4 regions of the Pseudoalteromonas sp. PS1M3 genome follow, and region 1 is predicted to be linked to each of the others. Evidence: predicted binding sites of a transcription regulator. Region 1 holds the regulator's gene; each other region holds the start of a gene.
The links. The regulator sigma-54, encoded in region 1, starts transcription at its own class of promoters, with help from an activator protein. The targets are predictions, from matches to a motif close to GTTGGCACGNNNNTNGNNT.

Region 1 (4,217 bases):
TTGGGCCAAACGGCGCAGGTAAAACAACAACCTTTTACATGATTGTAGGCTTAGTCCCTAGCGACAAAGGCAAAATATCTATCGATGATAACGATATTACGCTTTTACCTATGCACAGTCGTGCTAGATTAGGCATTGGCTACTTACCACAAGAGTCGTCTATATTTAGAAAATTAACAGTGTATCAAAACTTAATGGCTATTTTAGAAACTCGAAAGGAGCTCACTAAACAAGCCAGAGAAGATACATTGAATAATCTATTAGATGAATTTAGCATTCAACACATTCGCGACAGCAAAGGCATGGCATTATCGGGCGGAGAACGTCGCCGAGTGGAGATTGCACGTGCTTTAGCCGCAGATCCAAAGTTTATTTTGTTAGACGAACCATTTGCCGGTGTTGACCCTATCTCAGTATTAGATATTAAAAAAATTATTGAACACCTGAAAAACCGTGGGATTGGCGTATTAATAACAGACCACAATGTAAGAGAAACCCTTGATGTTTGCGAAAAAGCCTACATTGTTTCTCATGGGGAACTGATTGCTTCTGGTACCCCTGAACACGTATTAAATGATAAAACTGTACGCGATGTATATTTAGGCGAGCAATTTAGGCTGTAACATTTACGCCTTATTTATAAGCATCTGCTAGTATTAATTATAACAACTTAAAAGGATTGTTAGAGATACATGAGGCAATCACTACAGCTGCGCATGGGCCAGCAACTTACAATGACACCTCAGTTGCAACAAGCTATTCGCTTGCTGCAATTAAGCACATTGGATCTTCAGCAAGAAATACAAGAAGCGCTCGACAGCAACCCATTACTTGAGGTTGAGGAGCAAGACTATGCCGATGATCTTGCGGGCAAAAATGAGCAAAAAGCGGATAACGATGAAGTTACAGTAACCGTATCTGCAGATGAAGCCCCTAGCGAGTATGAACAAGACAGTGGTGAAGCGCTTGCTAAAGATACCGTAAGTGACGACATGGCAATGGACGTTAGCTGGGATGAGTACATGAGTGCAGCCCCTGCATCTTCTTCAGGACCAATGCCTGAAGATGAGTCTATATATCAGGGCGCATCAACTGAAACGCTTCACGAATACTTAATGTGGCAATTACAATTAACGCCATTTAGCCCTACAGATGAAGCCATTGCTATTGCTATTGTAGAAGCAGTGGATGATTCAGGCATACTGACACTCAGTTGCGAAGAGATTTTAGAGAGCTTTAATCAAGATAACGACGATGACGTTGAGGTTGAACTTGACGAAATAGAAGCGGTTTTAAAGCGCATTCAGCTATTTGACCCAGTGGGTATTGCGGCACGTAGCTTACAAGAGTGCTTGTGTATTCAGTTAAATCAATTTGATAAAGGCACGCCTTTTATTGATGAAACAAAAATGATTTTAACCGAGCACATTGATTTGTTAGCTGCTCGTGACTACCGTACATTAATGAAAAAAACGAAGCTCAAAGAAGATGAGCTTAAAGAAGTAATGACACTTATTCATACGCTCAACCCTAAGCCTGCAGACACAATAGTACGAGAAGAGTCTGAGTATGTAATACCTGATGTGTCAGTTAAAAAAATTAAAGGCCGCTGGATTGTAGAGTTAAACCCAGACAGCATGCCAAAAATTCGTGTAAACAGCCAATATGCAGCGATGTCGCGTACAGTTAAATCAAGCGGCGACAGTCAATTTATTCGCTCACATTTACAAGAAGCTAAATGGTTTATAAAAAGCTTAGAAAGTAGAAATGATACACTTTTAAAAGTAACTAACTGTATTGTTAAACAACAACAGGGCTTTTTTGAACACGGGCCAGAAGCCATGAAACCGATGGTTTTAAATGATGTTGCCGAAATGGTAGAAATGCACGAATCAACAATTTCGCGCGTAACTACGCAAAAGTATATGCACACACCGCGTGGAATATTTGAGCTTAAATACTTTTTCTCAAGCCACGTAAGTACCGAAAATGGTGGAGAATGTTCATCTACGGCAATACGTGCACTTATTAAAAAATTAATCGCAGCAGAAAACTCAGCAAAACCATTGAGTGATAGCAAAATTGCGGATATATTGGCTGAGCAAGGAATTAAAGTAGCGAGACGTACAATCGCAAAATATCGCGAATCTCTTGCTATTCCACCGTCAAATCAGCGAAAGAGCCTGATCTAAGACGCTAAACAAAGAGGGTAATGCTTATGCAACTAAATTTAACTGGTCGTCATGTAGAACTAACTGATTCATTAAGAGACTATATAAATACCAAATTTGCGAAGCTAGAAAGGCACTCTGATCATATTAATAATGTTCATGTCATTCTTGATATAGAAAAATTAAATCAAAAAGCAGAAGCAACTATTCATGTAAGTGGTGCTGAATTATTCGCATCCACTGAACATCAAGATATGTATGCAGCTATTGATTCATTGATTGACAAGCTTGACCGTCAAGTAATTAAACACAAAGAGAAGCTTGCTCGACACTAATATGATGAAATTAAGTTCACTTATATGCCAGGACTGCAGTAAAGCTGCGGTCCTTTTTAATAGTAAAAAAAGAATTTTAGAGTTTATTAGCGAGCTGGCTCACGATAAATTACCGTATTTATCTCAACAGGATATTTTGGGCGCTTTATTAACCCGCGAAAAGCTAGGCAGCACAGGGATAGGAAGAGGTATTGCTATTCCACATGGCCGAATGAGCGGCGCACAAGAACCTTTAGCATTGGTGTTAGTAAGTGAAACACCGATTAATTTTGATGCTATAGACAACCGCCCTGTTGATATTTTTGTTGCACTCATCGTACCTGAAGGCGATAACCAACAGCATTTAAAGACGCTAGCAACGATAGCTGATAAACTAAAAAATAAAGAATTTTGTAAGCAGCTTCGCTGTGCTAAATCGGATGCTGAGTTGTATCAAATTATTGTTGACCAATCGTAACAAATTTAAAGGGTGATTAATGGAGTTGATTATCATAAGTGGCCGTTCTGGTTCTGGTAAGTCGGTTGCTTTACGCGTTGTTGAAGATCTAGGTTATTATTGCGTAGATAACATTCCAGTAAATTTATTACCTTCTTTGGTAAGAAGCGTTTCTGATAACTACGATAAAATTGCCGTTAGTATAGATGTGCGAAATTTACCAAAAGAGCAAGATGAATTTAATCACATCATCGAATACTTACCGGGTTTTACAAAACCAACGCTGTTCTACTTAGACAGTGAAGATCAAACCCTTATTAAACGCTTTTCTGAAACCAGACGCTTACACCCTTTATCAATAGATTCACTTCCGCTTGATTTAGCCATAAAAAAAGAAAAAGAACTTCTCGATGTGCTAATTACGCGCGCCGATTACATGATCGATACCAGTGAGCTAAGCGTTCATCAACTTGCTGAATCAATTCGCGAAAAAATATTAGGTAAAAAAGACAAGCAGCTAATTGTTACATTTGAATCTTTTGGTTTTAAACATGGCATTCCTAAAGAAGCAGATTACGTATTTGATGCGCGTTTTTTACCTAACCCGCATTGGGAGCCTGAACTAAAACCACTTAATGGCCTAGACCAACCAGTAAAAGATTATTTGGCTAGCCACAGCATAGTTCAAAAATTTACATGGCAAATACAAACCTTTGTACAAACTTGGCTACCACACCTAGAGCGAAATAACAGAAGCTATTTAACTATTGCGATTGGCTGTACTGGCGGGCAACATCGCTCTGTATATTTAGCGCAAACAATTGGCGAAAGCTTTGCAGTTACGCATCCCAATGTAAAAATACGTCACCGAGAACAAGAAAAGTAATTTTACAAAACTAATAACCTGTTCAGCTTTGATAGAGTAATGTATGCGTATAGAAGACACTTTTTTAATACAAAATAAATTAGGACTGCATGCCAGAGCCGCAACTGTATTAGCCCAACTCGCTGTAAAATTTGATGCTTCAATCACCTTATTTCAAGATGATAAAGAAGCTGCTGGTGATAGTGTATTAGCACTGATGCTACTTGAAAGTAGCCAAGGTAAAGAAGTTAAAGTGGTATGTGAAGGGCCTGATGCAGAGCAAGCTTTAAATGCCATTGGAGAACTTATTTCGCAACGATTTAACGAACAAGAGTAACGTTAATTTTTAACATTTAAATAAAATAACTATAATCAAAATAACTGGCTGCTAGGTCGTACTCCCCCACCCA
Region 2 (4,217 bases), 840 kb from region 1:
TTATAAGCAAGCCCCCGACACTCATCATCAACCCTGGAAAATGCGCTTTGATATTTTACATACCGCGTTTTATCGCAATAAAGCGGCTTACATAGTGGGACGGGTTGTGTCTGAAAGTGGTGTTCAGCCGTTTATAATTGCTGTTCTTCATCACGAAGATAAAGGCTTATATCTAGATGCCCTACTCACTAAATCATCACAGATGCGTGTTATTTTTGGTTTTGCCCGCGCTTACTTTATGGTTGAAACGCACGCGCCTTCTGCGCTGGTACGCTTTTTAAATGAGCTTATGCCCAATAAAACTATGGCTGAACTCTATAACGCTATAGGCTTTCATAAGCAGGGAAAAACCGAGTTTTATCGAGAATTTTTAAATCATTTAACGCACTCAAATGACGAATTTACCATTGCACCAGGTACTCCAGGTATGGTGATGATGGTGTTTACCCTGCCTTCTTTTGGTTATGTATTTAAAGTCATTAAAGACAAATTTGGTGAGAGTAAACCATTTGGCCGCGATACAGTTTTGAAAAGGTATCAACTCGTAAAAAGCCATGACCGAGTTGGCAGAATGGCCGATACAATAGAATATTCAAACGTCGTATTTCCTTTGGCGCGCTTTGATAGTAATTTACTTGAGCAGCTGCACAAAACAATTGGCTCGTCGATGGTCATTGAAGGTGATTGGCTGATCATAAAACATTTGTATATTGAGCGCCGTATGACGCCACTGAACTTATTTTTAGAAAATGCTGACGACGAAAGCGCTGCAGATGCAATAGAGGAATACGGCCAAGCCTTAAAAGAAATGATAGCGGTTAATATTTTTCCTGGTGATATGCTATTGAAAAACTTTGGCGTAAGTAAACATAAACGCATTATTTTTTATGATTACGACGAAGTACAATATTTAACAGACATGAACTTTAGAGCTTTACCTAAAGCGAAAAGTTACGATGATTACTTAATGGATGAGCAAACTTACTCTGTTGCCCCGCAAGACGTTTTTCCGGAGCAACTTTGCACATTTGTAACACCCAATCCAACATACAAACAGTTTTTAATAAGCACACACCCTGAACTGATTGATGTTAATTTTTGGAAGCAGGCCCAACAAAATATAAAAAATGGCCTAATAAATCATATTTACCCGTACCCGACAGCACAGCGTTTTATCCATCACTGGTAAACGCAAGGACACACACATGAATATAAGCAAAATAGATTTAAATTTACTTGTATACCTCGATACACTACTTCGAGAGTGCAACGTTACACGCGCAGCAAATCAACTTAGCATTACTCAACCGGCCATGAGTAACGGCCTAAAGCGTCTTCGTAACCTTTTTAACGATCCTATTTTAGTTCGTACCAGCGATGGTATGGTACCAACAGAGCGTGCCATAGAGTTACAGCCAGTCATTCGTGGCATACTTATGACACTTGAAGAAACACTTGCACCAAATAGAGAGTTTGAAGCCAGCCAAAGTAAACGTGTATTTAGGATAATGGCCAGTGACTATGCAGCAAGCACACTTGCACCAAAACTACTGAGCAAACTGCACGAAGAAGCCCCAGATACAACCTTAGATATACTTACGCCAAGTGACGTGACCTTTCATGATGTTGAAAATGGTAAAGTAGATATGGCAATCAACCGCTTTGAAAATCTGCCACAATCGTTTCACCACAAACGTATATGGAAAGACAGCTTTTGCTGCCTTGTAAAAGCAGACAACCCAATTATTGAAAACTTCAGCCTTGATAGCTATCTTAAAGCGCGCCATATATGGGTGAGTAAAACGGGGTTTGGTGTGGGCGTTGGTATGGACCCTAAAGATGTGCAAAAGCTAGGTTGGGTTGATGAAGCACTTGCTCACTTTGGGAAACACCGAAATATTGCCACATTTACACGTAATTACCATGTAGCCATTCACTTGGCAAAAGAGCAAAATTTAGTGGCCACTTTGCCATCAAAGGCCGCAAATATTTATTTAGACGATGCCGGCCTTAAAATTTTAGAGCCACCATTTCCTATTCCTCCTTTTGAGTTAGATATGATCTGGAGCCCACTGCTACACAGGGATGCAAGCCATATTTGGCTTCGCCAAAAAGTCGCTGAAGTCGCTGAAGAGCTAAAATAAACTTATTACACGGTTATTTGTAAGATTTGCTAGGCGTAATATTGTTTTTTCGCCTAGCTATTTTTAATAATAAAAATATACACATAAATATCAGTAACTTAAATTACCTTTTTAAAATGGAATGGCCCTTGCTTTAGTTATGATAAGTTTCATTCATAACATTAAAGAGGTCATTATGAACACCCTTCAAGGAACAGACGCTAATCATATTTCAGACATCATTCAAGTAATGAACAGCGGTATCGATTTTTACCAAAAAGCACAAGAAAATATAAAAGACCCTGCCATTGGAGCATTATTCCAGCGCATGATTGACGCACGCAGAGTCAGCGTTGAACGCCTGCAACCCTATGCTATTAACGAGCAAGGTGAGCGAGAGGAAGGCTCTTCATTTGCTGTAGAAGCGCGCAGAGCATACACCGCACTTCTTACTACATTTGGCTCAAACAACGACAACACGTATGTAAGCGAGCTGGAAGAAGTTGAAGACAAAACACTAGCAGAAATTAAAGAAGCGATGGATAAGCCACAACCTGCAGATTGTGAAGCCGCGCTTGCTGCAACACTTCTTACAATGCAAAGCTGTCATGCTGAAATGAGCCGTATGCAAAAAAGCTAAATAACCTGAATTGTATTTTAGCTATTCAGTAAATTATTCCCCATACAAACCCAGCGATAGGCTGGGTTTTTTATTGCTTTAAAATCATTTAACCTGTTTGAGTAACATGTCAGAACATAGTTTATACAAATATTTAATGTTATTAGAATATTTATTTAACTGTATTATTTTTCAGCTGTGCTAGTTTTGTTAATAGGATCCTAAAAACCTCGCTGTGGCGCCGCAGCTTTAATTAAAATAGTAAGGTCCAATATGAAAAATAAAACAGCTAAACTGCAAAATAACGCCGACGTAGACATGACCCCAATGCTTGATATTGTGTTCATACTGCTCATATTTTTTATTGTTACTACCTCATTTGTTAAACCCGTCGCTATTGAATTAAATCGCCCATTAGACAAACCAAGTATTGAAAAACAAAGTAAAAATGCGGTTTTCAGTATTGATGCAAATAACGGCGTTTACTTTTCAGGGAGGTTAATTGACTTGGAGCACGTGTCGAACAACTTAGCCATGTTTGCAGCTAAATATAAAATAAGCTCTGTGCTTATAAAAGCAGATGAAAACAGCAAGCACAACACACTGATGACTGTGATGAACAGCATTAAAGAGTACGACAACTACGCTATTAGCTTGGTTTCTGACTAAAACCTGTTAGCTAATTAGCCTTAAATATAAACCCAAAAAAAGGGCCTTGCGGCCCTTTGAGTTAAATAACGAAAGGGAGAGTTATTTATTAAAAACGGTACTCTGCGCCTACATAGTAGTACGCGCCGTTAAAGCCAAAAGGTGCTGAACGACGAGAGTATTCAAACACACCGTTACTACTTACAACGGTATTGCCGTTAGCATCTACAATTGTGCCTGTACGAGAGTTGCCAATTTCATTTTTGTCTGGGTATACATCAAACAAATTATTAGCGCCTACATTCACAGATAGGTTTTCGTTAATGAAGTAATTAACTTTTACGTCTGTTAATATTTCGGCACCGTAAGTTTGACGACCACCGTCTTCAACTGTGTATTCACCAAAGCGATTAAGCGACAGATTAACGGTCCAATCTTCGTTTTGGTAAAGCGCACTTAGGTTAATACGATCTTCTGGTTGCCACTCTTCAATAATCGAAATTTCTTGATCTGAAAACACACTTTCTACCGGCACAGTTTCAAGACCTGAGCCAGAAGGTGTGAATAACGAAACAACTTCAGTCTCTGTAAAGTTTGCAGCAAGGGTAAAATCAAGTGTGCCGCCAAATCCTTCAGTGTTATATGTTGCAACAAAATCTATACCACTGGTTTCAGTGTCTGCGCCGTTTAAGAAAAACTGACCGGCACCTGCACCAGAGCTAACAAGCGCTGCGTCTAAACTAGTAGATAGCCCTTTACCTAAACGGTTACTAATAACAATTCGGTCATCAATATCGATTGAGTAGTAATCTACTGTTACGTTAATG
Region 3 (4,217 bases), 520 kb from region 1:
ACCGTCAAGGCAAAGCAATTAAACCGCTCGGTACAACCGTTATTGAAGCCGACGATGAAGTATTCTTCATTGCGGCAACCAAACATATACGCGCCGTAATGAACGAACTGCAGAAGCTTGAGCGTTCATATAAAAAAATAATGATTGCCGGTGGCGGTAACATTGGTGCAGGCCTTGCTCGCTCTCTTGAAAAAAATCACACCGTTAAGTTAATAGAACGCAGTAAAGAACGTGCTGAACAGCTTTCAGAAATGCTCGACAACACGGTAGTATTTTGTGGCGACGCCTCCGATCAAGAACTTCTTTCTGAAGAACATATCGAACAAGTGGATGTGTTTATTGCCGTTACCAACGACGATGAAGCCAATATTATGTCGGCCATGCTTGCCAAACGCATGGGCGCGCAAAAAACCATGGTGCTTATTCAACGTGGTGCGTATGTAGACCTAGTACAAGGTGGCGAAATAGACATTGCCATATCGCCGCAACAGGCAACAATTTCTGCATTGTTAACCCATGTACGTCGAGGTGATATTGTTAACGTGTATTCATTGCGTAAAGGGGCTGCAGAGGCTATTGAGGCAGTTGCTCATGGCGATGAAAATACCTCCAAAGTAGTTGGCCGTGCAATTGCCGATATAAAACTACCAGCCGGAACAACTATTGGGGCCATTGTGCGTAACGACGATGTACTCATTGCCCACGACGACACCATTATTATGTCGGGCGATCACGTGATTATGTTTTTAATTGATAAAAAACATATCAACGTAGTAGAAAAGCTCTTCCAAGTAAGTGCTATATTTTTATAACGCATCAAACAAAAAAGCCGCTGAACATGGCGGCTTTAGTGGAGTATGATTGGGGCTTATCAATGCTACTGTACTTTGGCAAATTCTTCTTTAGAAAGCTCACCATTTCCATCTGTGTCTAAATCTTTAAAAATTTTCACTAGTTGTGAGTTTACTTGAGCTTCTTCCATGCTGATAACACCGTCACTGTTGCTATCAAACGATGCAAAGTCTACCGCTGCATAAGCTGCTGAAGAAGACGCTAAAACTAAAACCGCAAGTGTCGTATTTAATGTTTTCATAGTGATGTTCCTAGTAAAATGAGAAATCCTTTTCTAAGATCCCTGTCTGTGAAAAATAGCTAAACCAATACCGGTTAACTTTAAAATTTTGCAAACTCGTCTTTAGACAGCTCACCGTTACCATCTGTATCTAGCTCTGTAAACTCAGCCATTAAATCGGTGTCTATTGCCGCTTCACTTGGGCTAATTGCTCCACTGCTGTCGGTATCTAAACTGTCAAAATCTGATGCTGCAAACGCAGCTGAAGAAGACGCTAATGCAATAAGTGCTAATGCTTTATTTAAATGTTTCATAACTTAATCCTTCATACTTAATGTTCTATCAAAAAAATGGGCTTATTGCCTTTTAAAATGGTTTCACTTCCTTGTTATCCTTTTTCGTAAGCTCCCTTGCCTACTTAGGTTGTCTTTGGCAACTCAGGATTCCATTTACTGAATTTAGGCTTTTGAAAACTCTTCTTTTGATAACTCACCATTTTGGTCTGTATCGAGCTCTGAGAACATGCTCATTAATTTTGCATCAACTGATGCTTCGGCTTGGCTAATTGCACCATTACCGTCTACATCGAGTGTATTAAAGTCAGAGCCTGCAAAAGCGGCTGACGAAGAAGCGAGTGCGATAAGTGCTAATGTTTTATTAATGCGTTTCATAGTATGTATCCTTCAAGTTGTATGTGAGTGATTGGTACTTACTGTTAATCACGTTTTTCGATTAGTACAACCAGACTATTACAACTTAAATGCCAATATTTATTAGTTTATATTTTTCAGTGCCTTACGTGTTAAATACTGAAAAAAGTGCAAATTTAAGCATTATTTTTGTAGCTATTTAGCAACGCTGGTTTAATTAAAAACTATAAGTTATTAAAAATCAGACATTTAGGTTTAATGTAAAAAACCACAAAGCGAAGTTATTTAAATGATCAAGGTGTAATTAGGTATTGAGCAGGAAGTTTTAAACTGAACAAGGTGTAAAAATAAAATAAAATATAAAAAATTTGAATGCTATATCTCTGCTTTTATTTAATAAAAAATAATAATTTAGTGGTTGGTAATTTATTTTCGTTCATAAAGTAAAAAGTCGCTATTTTGTTGCAAAATAGCGACATTAAAACCTAATCGGCATCAAGTTCTATCATAGCGGGGTCAATAAAGTGCTCTTTCATAAAAGCTTTCATCTCTTCTTTACTGGCTAATAACTTAATACCGCAACGCACGCCTGTATTATGATCTTTCACGCTGCACACTTCGCCTTCAAAGCCTTTGCTATTACTACCTAATACCACAGTGCATTGTGAGTCTTTGATGCTTTCTAGATCTGCGTCAGTTTTTACATCAAACATAGCCCCCGTTAGCGAAATATCTTTTATAACACCATCGAGTACCTTGTCATCACTGAGTTTAAGTTTTGCAGGTAATAGAGTTGGAATACGTGTTTGCGAACGTAAACTAAATAGCTGAACTTGCTTGGGGTAGTTTATAAAAATCAGCCTAACGGGGTGTGATGCAATAGATTTAATTTGCTGTCTAAACGCAATTATTTGTCCATCGTCACCCTCTATTAATGCTCTTACAACGACGGTGACGCCATCTCGTAAGTAATCATTTCCACCCGGTAAACGTTTGGCTGTAGGGAAGTTTAAAATAATAAACTTTTCATCAAGCAAGCCTACCATTTCTGTTTTCACGCGCTTACTGCTAGTGGGTGTTAATATTTCTAAGTCAACTAAACTGCCAACCGGTATATTATTTAATTTATCTGCATGTGTTGCTGGCATATCCATTCCATAAACATAGTAGTAAAACGTTGTGTTTTATCCGCGCCAAAACGTAGGCGTAAATAACACAAGCAAAGTAAAAATTTCTAGTCGGCCAAATACCATTGCAATAGTCAGCAACCATTTAGCGCCGTCGGTTATTGCACCATAATGCGACGCAACATCACCCAACCCTGGGCCTAAGTTATTTAAACACGCTGCCGTGGCCGAAAACGCCGTAATATTATCCATTCCCGTGCCCATAAGCGCCAGCATAATAATAATAAATACTAAGGCATAGGCAGAGAAGAACCCCCATACAGCTTCTACAACCTTATCGGGCAATGCTTTACGGCCAAGTTTGATTGAATAAATAGCACGAGGGTGCACTAGGCGGTTTAGCTCACGTACGCCTTGCAGGTAAAGTAAAAACACGCGCACCACTTTCATACCGCCCCCAGTAGACCCTGCACAACCACCAATAAAGCTCGAAAATATTAATAAAATAGGTAAAAACAGCGGCCATGTTGAAAAGTTATCGGTAGCAAAACCCGCCGTTGTACTCATTGATACCGCTTGAAATAGTGCTTGGTCAAGGGTTTCATCACCATTGGCGTATATCTCGTTCGACGACAACACAGTAAAACAAATAACCACCAGCGCCAATTGAATGCATAAAAATACTTTAAACTCGGGGTCGCGAATGTAGACCTGCACGTTCCGGCTTGCCACCGCAGCGTAGTGCAAGGAGAAGTTAATAGCGGCAATGATTAAAAAGAATACACAAATAAAGTTAATAACCGGGCTGTCGAAATGGCCCATAGAAGCATCATAAGTCGAAAACCCACCAATGGCGACGGTAGAAAACGCATGACAAATGGCATCAAACCAGTCCATTCCCGCCGCCCAATACGCCAACATACAGGCAATGGTTAACGACACATAAATATACCAAAGGTGCTTTGCGGTATCGGCTATGCGAGGGGTCATTTTTGAATCTTTTACTGGGCCGGGGATTTCAGCACGATACAACTGCATTCCACCAACACCTAGCATGGGCAGTATTGCAACAGCTAATACAATGATCCCCATACCGCCAAACCACTGTAATTGCTGGCGATAAAACAGCACTGACTTAGGTAAATATTCAATCCCCGTCAGCACCGTAGCGCCTGTGGTTGTTAAACCCGAAAAGGCTTCAAACACCGCATCAGCAAGGGATAAGTTAGGTTCTTGTAAAAAGATAAGAGGCAAGGATGCGAATGCCCCCAGTACCAACCAAAACAAAACCACAATTAAAAAGCCTTCACGCGCTTTTAAATCCCCGTTTTCATGTCGGTTTGGGTAATACGCTATTAAGCCAATAAT
Region 4 (4,217 bases), 1.3 Mb from region 1:
GTTTAGCTTACGTAAAGCAATGTAAAGGAACGTCCAAACATTAAATAGGTCAGTTAATGTTCAGTTTCAGAGGTTAATATTAAGCCTAGTTATGTAACAACATAAACGAGGCACACTATGAAACTTACATTTTTACTATCGGGTATAATTGCCATTAGCGCGCTTTCAAGCACCGCAATTGCAGCGCCCAACGAGCGAGAAGATCATAAAAATTATAAGCACGAAAACCCTAAACGCATTGAGTATAAGCGCGATGAACGTCGCCATGAAAAAAAACTACGCATAGAGCATAAAAAAGAAAAGCGCCAAGACCGTAAAAAAGAAAAGAACAAGCAAAAAAAGCAGCAAGAAAAGCGTAAACAACTACGTTTCGACAATCATAAATATAACTACCTAACTAATAGGTATAAGCCGCGTTATTACAAAGAAAATAGATACATAAGGCACTTGCCAAGAAGAAGTACCTCTATTTGGTTTAATGGAATTTCATTTAGCTTTAATGACGGCATTTACTACCGAAAAGCTAAAAAAGGCTATCACGCTGTGATGCCACCTCGCGGACTGCGCATTAAAAAACTTCCTAGACATTATTCGCGTATGAAACATCGAAACACCACATATTATGCTTATCAGAACGTTTTTTATATTGCTGATAACGGCGGCTATAAAGTGGTAGATGCGCCAATAATCCAGCGCAACAAAGCTATTAAAATTGGCAACGTCTTCGACTATAGCTTAGGGCAAGTTTACGATGAACTACCATCGTCAGCTGAGCCAGTTACCATAAACTCTCAGCAATATTTTAAATACAACGATATTTACTTTTTGCCACAAATAAATGGTGACGAGATACAATACCTAGCAATCAGCTTAGGCTGAGCATTATTTAACTACTTAACCTGCCTACAGGTTAAGTAGTACTTTATTAATATTGATTTCAGCAATCCTCCTATAAAATTTCCTTTTGTAATCCCCCCTTCTAAAAACATAAAACGTTTATTTAGTGAACAATTTTAATTTTAGCTCCGTATGTATGTTTAATATTTGTAAATAAAGCGTTTATGACCTAAACCTAAATAGAGGCTTTATAGAGGAGCTCCACTTATGCCTACAACAAAAACAATTGAAAAAAATACCGAATTTGCTCGCTGTATAGAGTGTAACAAAGTAGATACGTTCGCTGCTTTTCACTGGTTAGCACTTGCGTTTAAAGATATGACCCGAGCCCCGTTACTTACTGTAATTTATGGCCTAGTGTTTAGTATTATTCCTGCAGCTATTATCTACTCTGCATTTTTTGCACAAAGCGTATTTGTAATTTTACCCGCCACTGTTGCGTTTGTTTTAATTGGACCCGCTTTCGCAGCCGGCCTATACGACGTAGCATGGGAACTCGAAAAAGGCCACAAACCCACTTTTAGGCATTCGCTAAAGTCGATGTTTAGAAACCCAGTTGGAGAGTGGGGATTTGCAATATTATTACTCGTAATAATGATTGCGTGGATGCGCATTGCCGCCCTTGTTCATGCTTTATACCCTAACTACGCTAACCCAACATTTGAAGAACTGTCAGCATTTTTAACGCTTGGTACAATTGCAGGTGGCGTTTTACTCGTGTCTGTTTTTTCAGTGTCTGCATTTACACCACAAATTATGATGGAAAGACGCGTAGACATAATGACAGCTATCGTCTCATCTATTAATGCCGTTAAAAATAATTTTGCGCCAATGGTTGTTTGGTCAATATGCATTTTCCTAATGGTTGCGCTTGGCTTTGTAACTGGGGCTGTTGGGTTTATTGTGATTATGCCACTACTTAGCTATGCAAGCTGGCACGCATACATTGCAGTAATCAAAACTAAAAAAGCCAGAAAATACGAATAGTTAACAAACTTTAGCTTAACTTGTGCCACGATCTAGTGAAATTAGTTTGTGGCACAAATAATACTTTTCCCCTCCTCCCTGCATTTAAGTGCCCCGATTTTTTTAAAAAGTCATAATTAAACATCCTCACTTTAGTAGCTATACTTTTTAGCGCCTGATAAAGTAATTTTTACTGTATTAAACATAATGACTTAAGGCACCTAATGGCAAATCAATTTAACGTTCTGGATACCCGGTTACAGTTATGCTGTGGGAATGGCGGGTATACTCGCGAGGGTTTTTGCTATGTACCAGACTCTGATCGCGGTAATCATAGTGTGTGTGCAATTATGACCGAAGAATTTTTACAGTTTTCGAAGTCACAAGGTAATGATCTCATAACGCCCAATCCACTTTACGATTTTGAAGGCTTAAAAGCTGGCGACAAATGGTGTTTATGCGCAATAAGATGGCTCCATGCGCAACAAGCAAACGTTGCGCCGCCAGTAATCTTGCAGGCCACTAATAAAAAATCGCTTGAAGTAATACCGCTTGAATTACTAAAGGCACATGAATACACCCGTTAAAAATATTCTAGTTTAGTTTCAGCAAATCTGTTTGGTCTGCAAATTTTACAAAAAGATGCAGACTTTTCATAACCACCTCATATTAATAAAAAACCAAACAAAAGCAAAAACACAAGCAACTGATTTAAAACAATTTTATTTAGTTTAACTTTCGGCATATTGATTGCTTCATACAATTATCACGTATTTATTACGTAAAGGACTACGTGAAAATATTAAATAGTTAAGTAGGAGAAGTTATGAGCAATACAAATAAGCAAGCTAAATTTACTGCACCAGGTATGAGCAACGAATCAGCTGAAAAAACTATCGCAGCCTTAGATAACCGCATGGTTGCACTTATAGATCTTCAATTAACACTAAAACATATTCATTGGAATGTTGTTGGTCCTAATTTTATAGGTGTGCATGAAATGCTAGACCCTCAGGTTGAAGCTGTGCGCGAAATGACAGATACAATAGCCGAGCGTATTGCCACTTTAGGCGGCATACCAGTAGGGACACCTAAGTCAATTGTTGACCGCCGTACATGGAACGAATATTCATTAGGTAAAGGACTTGTTACCGAGCATTTAGGCGCGTTAGATAAAGTGTACAACGGCATTAATGCCGATCACCGTAAAGCCATCGAAACGGTATCAGATTTAGACCCAGTATCTGAAGATATGTTAATAAGCCAACTTGCCGATCTTGAGCAATTTCAGTGGTTTGTAAGAGCACACATAGAGTCAGCTACTGGTGAATTAACGCAATAATACCTTTATTACCTAAGTACCTTAGCCCAGCATTTTTGCTGGGCTTTTTGTTTAAATCATAAAACAAAATATCACTAAGGTATTTGAGCCGTGCAAGAACTTGTGGCATAAGAATTAACCTACTAGTATCAGTAAGTAGTTTTCAATATTGGTACAAATTAGTATGATAAGTTTTAATACCCCTAAACAATTTTGGCTTTTTTCTTTAATATTTTTATCAGCCTGCGGTTCAGGCAGCAGTAATACCAAAGTTCCGCAATCAAATACAAGTGAAAGTCCGACTCCAATTACACAAAACAATATCGAAGATAATTACAACATTATTATTTATGGCAATAGTCACAGCAGTCAGTTAGGGCGGATCATTGAGCATATAATCGAAAACCAATACCCAGATAAGTCAGTTCAAACAACCACAGTGTCGGGACCTTTTTTAGATAATATTGTGAGTATTAGGGCAAACGTAGACAAACTTAAAAACAAAAATCTAAGCCATGCCATTTTTCAAGGCCAAAAATACTCTCAGTCTGGTTTAACAACTTACCCTACTGATGCCGCTGAGCATTTAATTTCATCAGCTAAGGCACAAAATATCACACCTATTTTATTTCCTGAACACCCACAAAGAGGCAACCCTGAAGAAGGCCAGCGTGTATACGACTTACATTTATCAATAAGCGCTAAACAACCTAGCTGCGTAGCTCCTATTGGCCTTGTTTGGAACAGGCTTTTAGTGTTAATGCCAAATGCAAAACTACATATGGATGATGGCAACCATGCCTCTTATGCAGGCAATGTATTAACAGCAATGACTTTTTCAGAAATAATTACTTCACGACCCGCAGATATCATGAAATTTGACCCAACTATTAATTTGTCAAAGCAAGAACAAGCTCTATTTGGTCAAGTAGTTACTGAAGTGCTTAATTTATATCCTGCTTGTGGTGTAAGTTAATCTAATTATAAATCTATTTTTGTGTTTTAAATTTTTTACTTTAATTAAAAATAAAAT

Region 2: PS1M3_RS06345 (PA2169 family four-helix-bundle protein) is a predicted target of sigma-54. The motif match lies at 2,260-2,278, and genes of this name have one in related genera.
Region 3: PS1M3_RS00085 (EF-hand domain-containing protein) is a predicted target of sigma-54. The motif match lies at 1,822-1,840, and genes of this name have one in related genera.
Region 4: dps (DNA starvation/stationary phase protection protein Dps) is a predicted target of sigma-54. The motif match lies at 2,601-2,619, and genes of this name have one in related genera.

What each region holds. Positions count from the first base shown of each region.
Region 1 covers NZ_AP022624.1:540,909-545,125, reverse strand. The annotation lists gene lptB (LPS export ABC transporter ATP-binding protein) at 1-623, shown strand, start outside; gene PS1M3_RS02530 (RNA polymerase factor sigma-54) at 693-2,192, shown strand; gene hpf (ribosome hibernation promoting factor) at 2,219-2,506, shown strand; gene ptsN (PTS IIA-like nitrogen regulatory protein PtsN) at 2,511-2,963, shown strand; gene rapZ (RNase adapter RapZ) at 2,983-3,828, shown strand; gene PS1M3_RS02510 (HPr family phosphocarrier protein) at 3,872-4,144, shown strand.
Region 2 covers NZ_AP022624.1:1,377,781-1,381,997, reverse strand. The annotation lists gene aceK (bifunctional isocitrate dehydrogenase kinase/phosphatase) at 1-1,189, shown strand, start outside; gene PS1M3_RS06350 (LysR family transcriptional regulator) at 1,206-2,144, shown strand; gene PS1M3_RS06345 (PA2169 family four-helix-bundle protein) at 2,320-2,763, shown strand; gene PS1M3_RS06340 (biopolymer transporter ExbD) at 3,016-3,411, shown strand; gene PS1M3_RS06335 (TonB-dependent siderophore receptor) at 3,500-4,217, opposite strand, start outside.
Region 3 covers NZ_AP022624.1:18,997-23,213, reverse strand. The annotation lists gene trkA (Trk system potassium transporter TrkA) at 1-812, shown strand, start outside; gene PS1M3_RS00095 (calmodulin) at 878-1,093, opposite strand; gene PS1M3_RS00090 (calmodulin) at 1,174-1,386, opposite strand; gene PS1M3_RS00085 (EF-hand domain-containing protein) at 1,531-1,743, opposite strand; gene PS1M3_RS00080 (flagellar brake protein) at 2,208-2,870, opposite strand; gene PS1M3_RS00075 (TrkH family potassium uptake protein) at 2,907-4,217, opposite strand, start outside.
Region 4 covers NZ_AP022624.1:2,806,251-2,810,467, forward strand. The annotation lists gene PS1M3_RS13025 (DUF6515 family protein) at 118-879, shown strand; gene PS1M3_RS13030 (DUF2189 domain-containing protein) at 1,105-1,884, shown strand; gene PS1M3_RS13035 (DUF2237 family protein) at 2,088-2,450, shown strand; gene dps (DNA starvation/stationary phase protection protein Dps) at 2,690-3,205, shown strand; gene PS1M3_RS13045 (hypothetical protein) at 3,369-4,160, shown strand.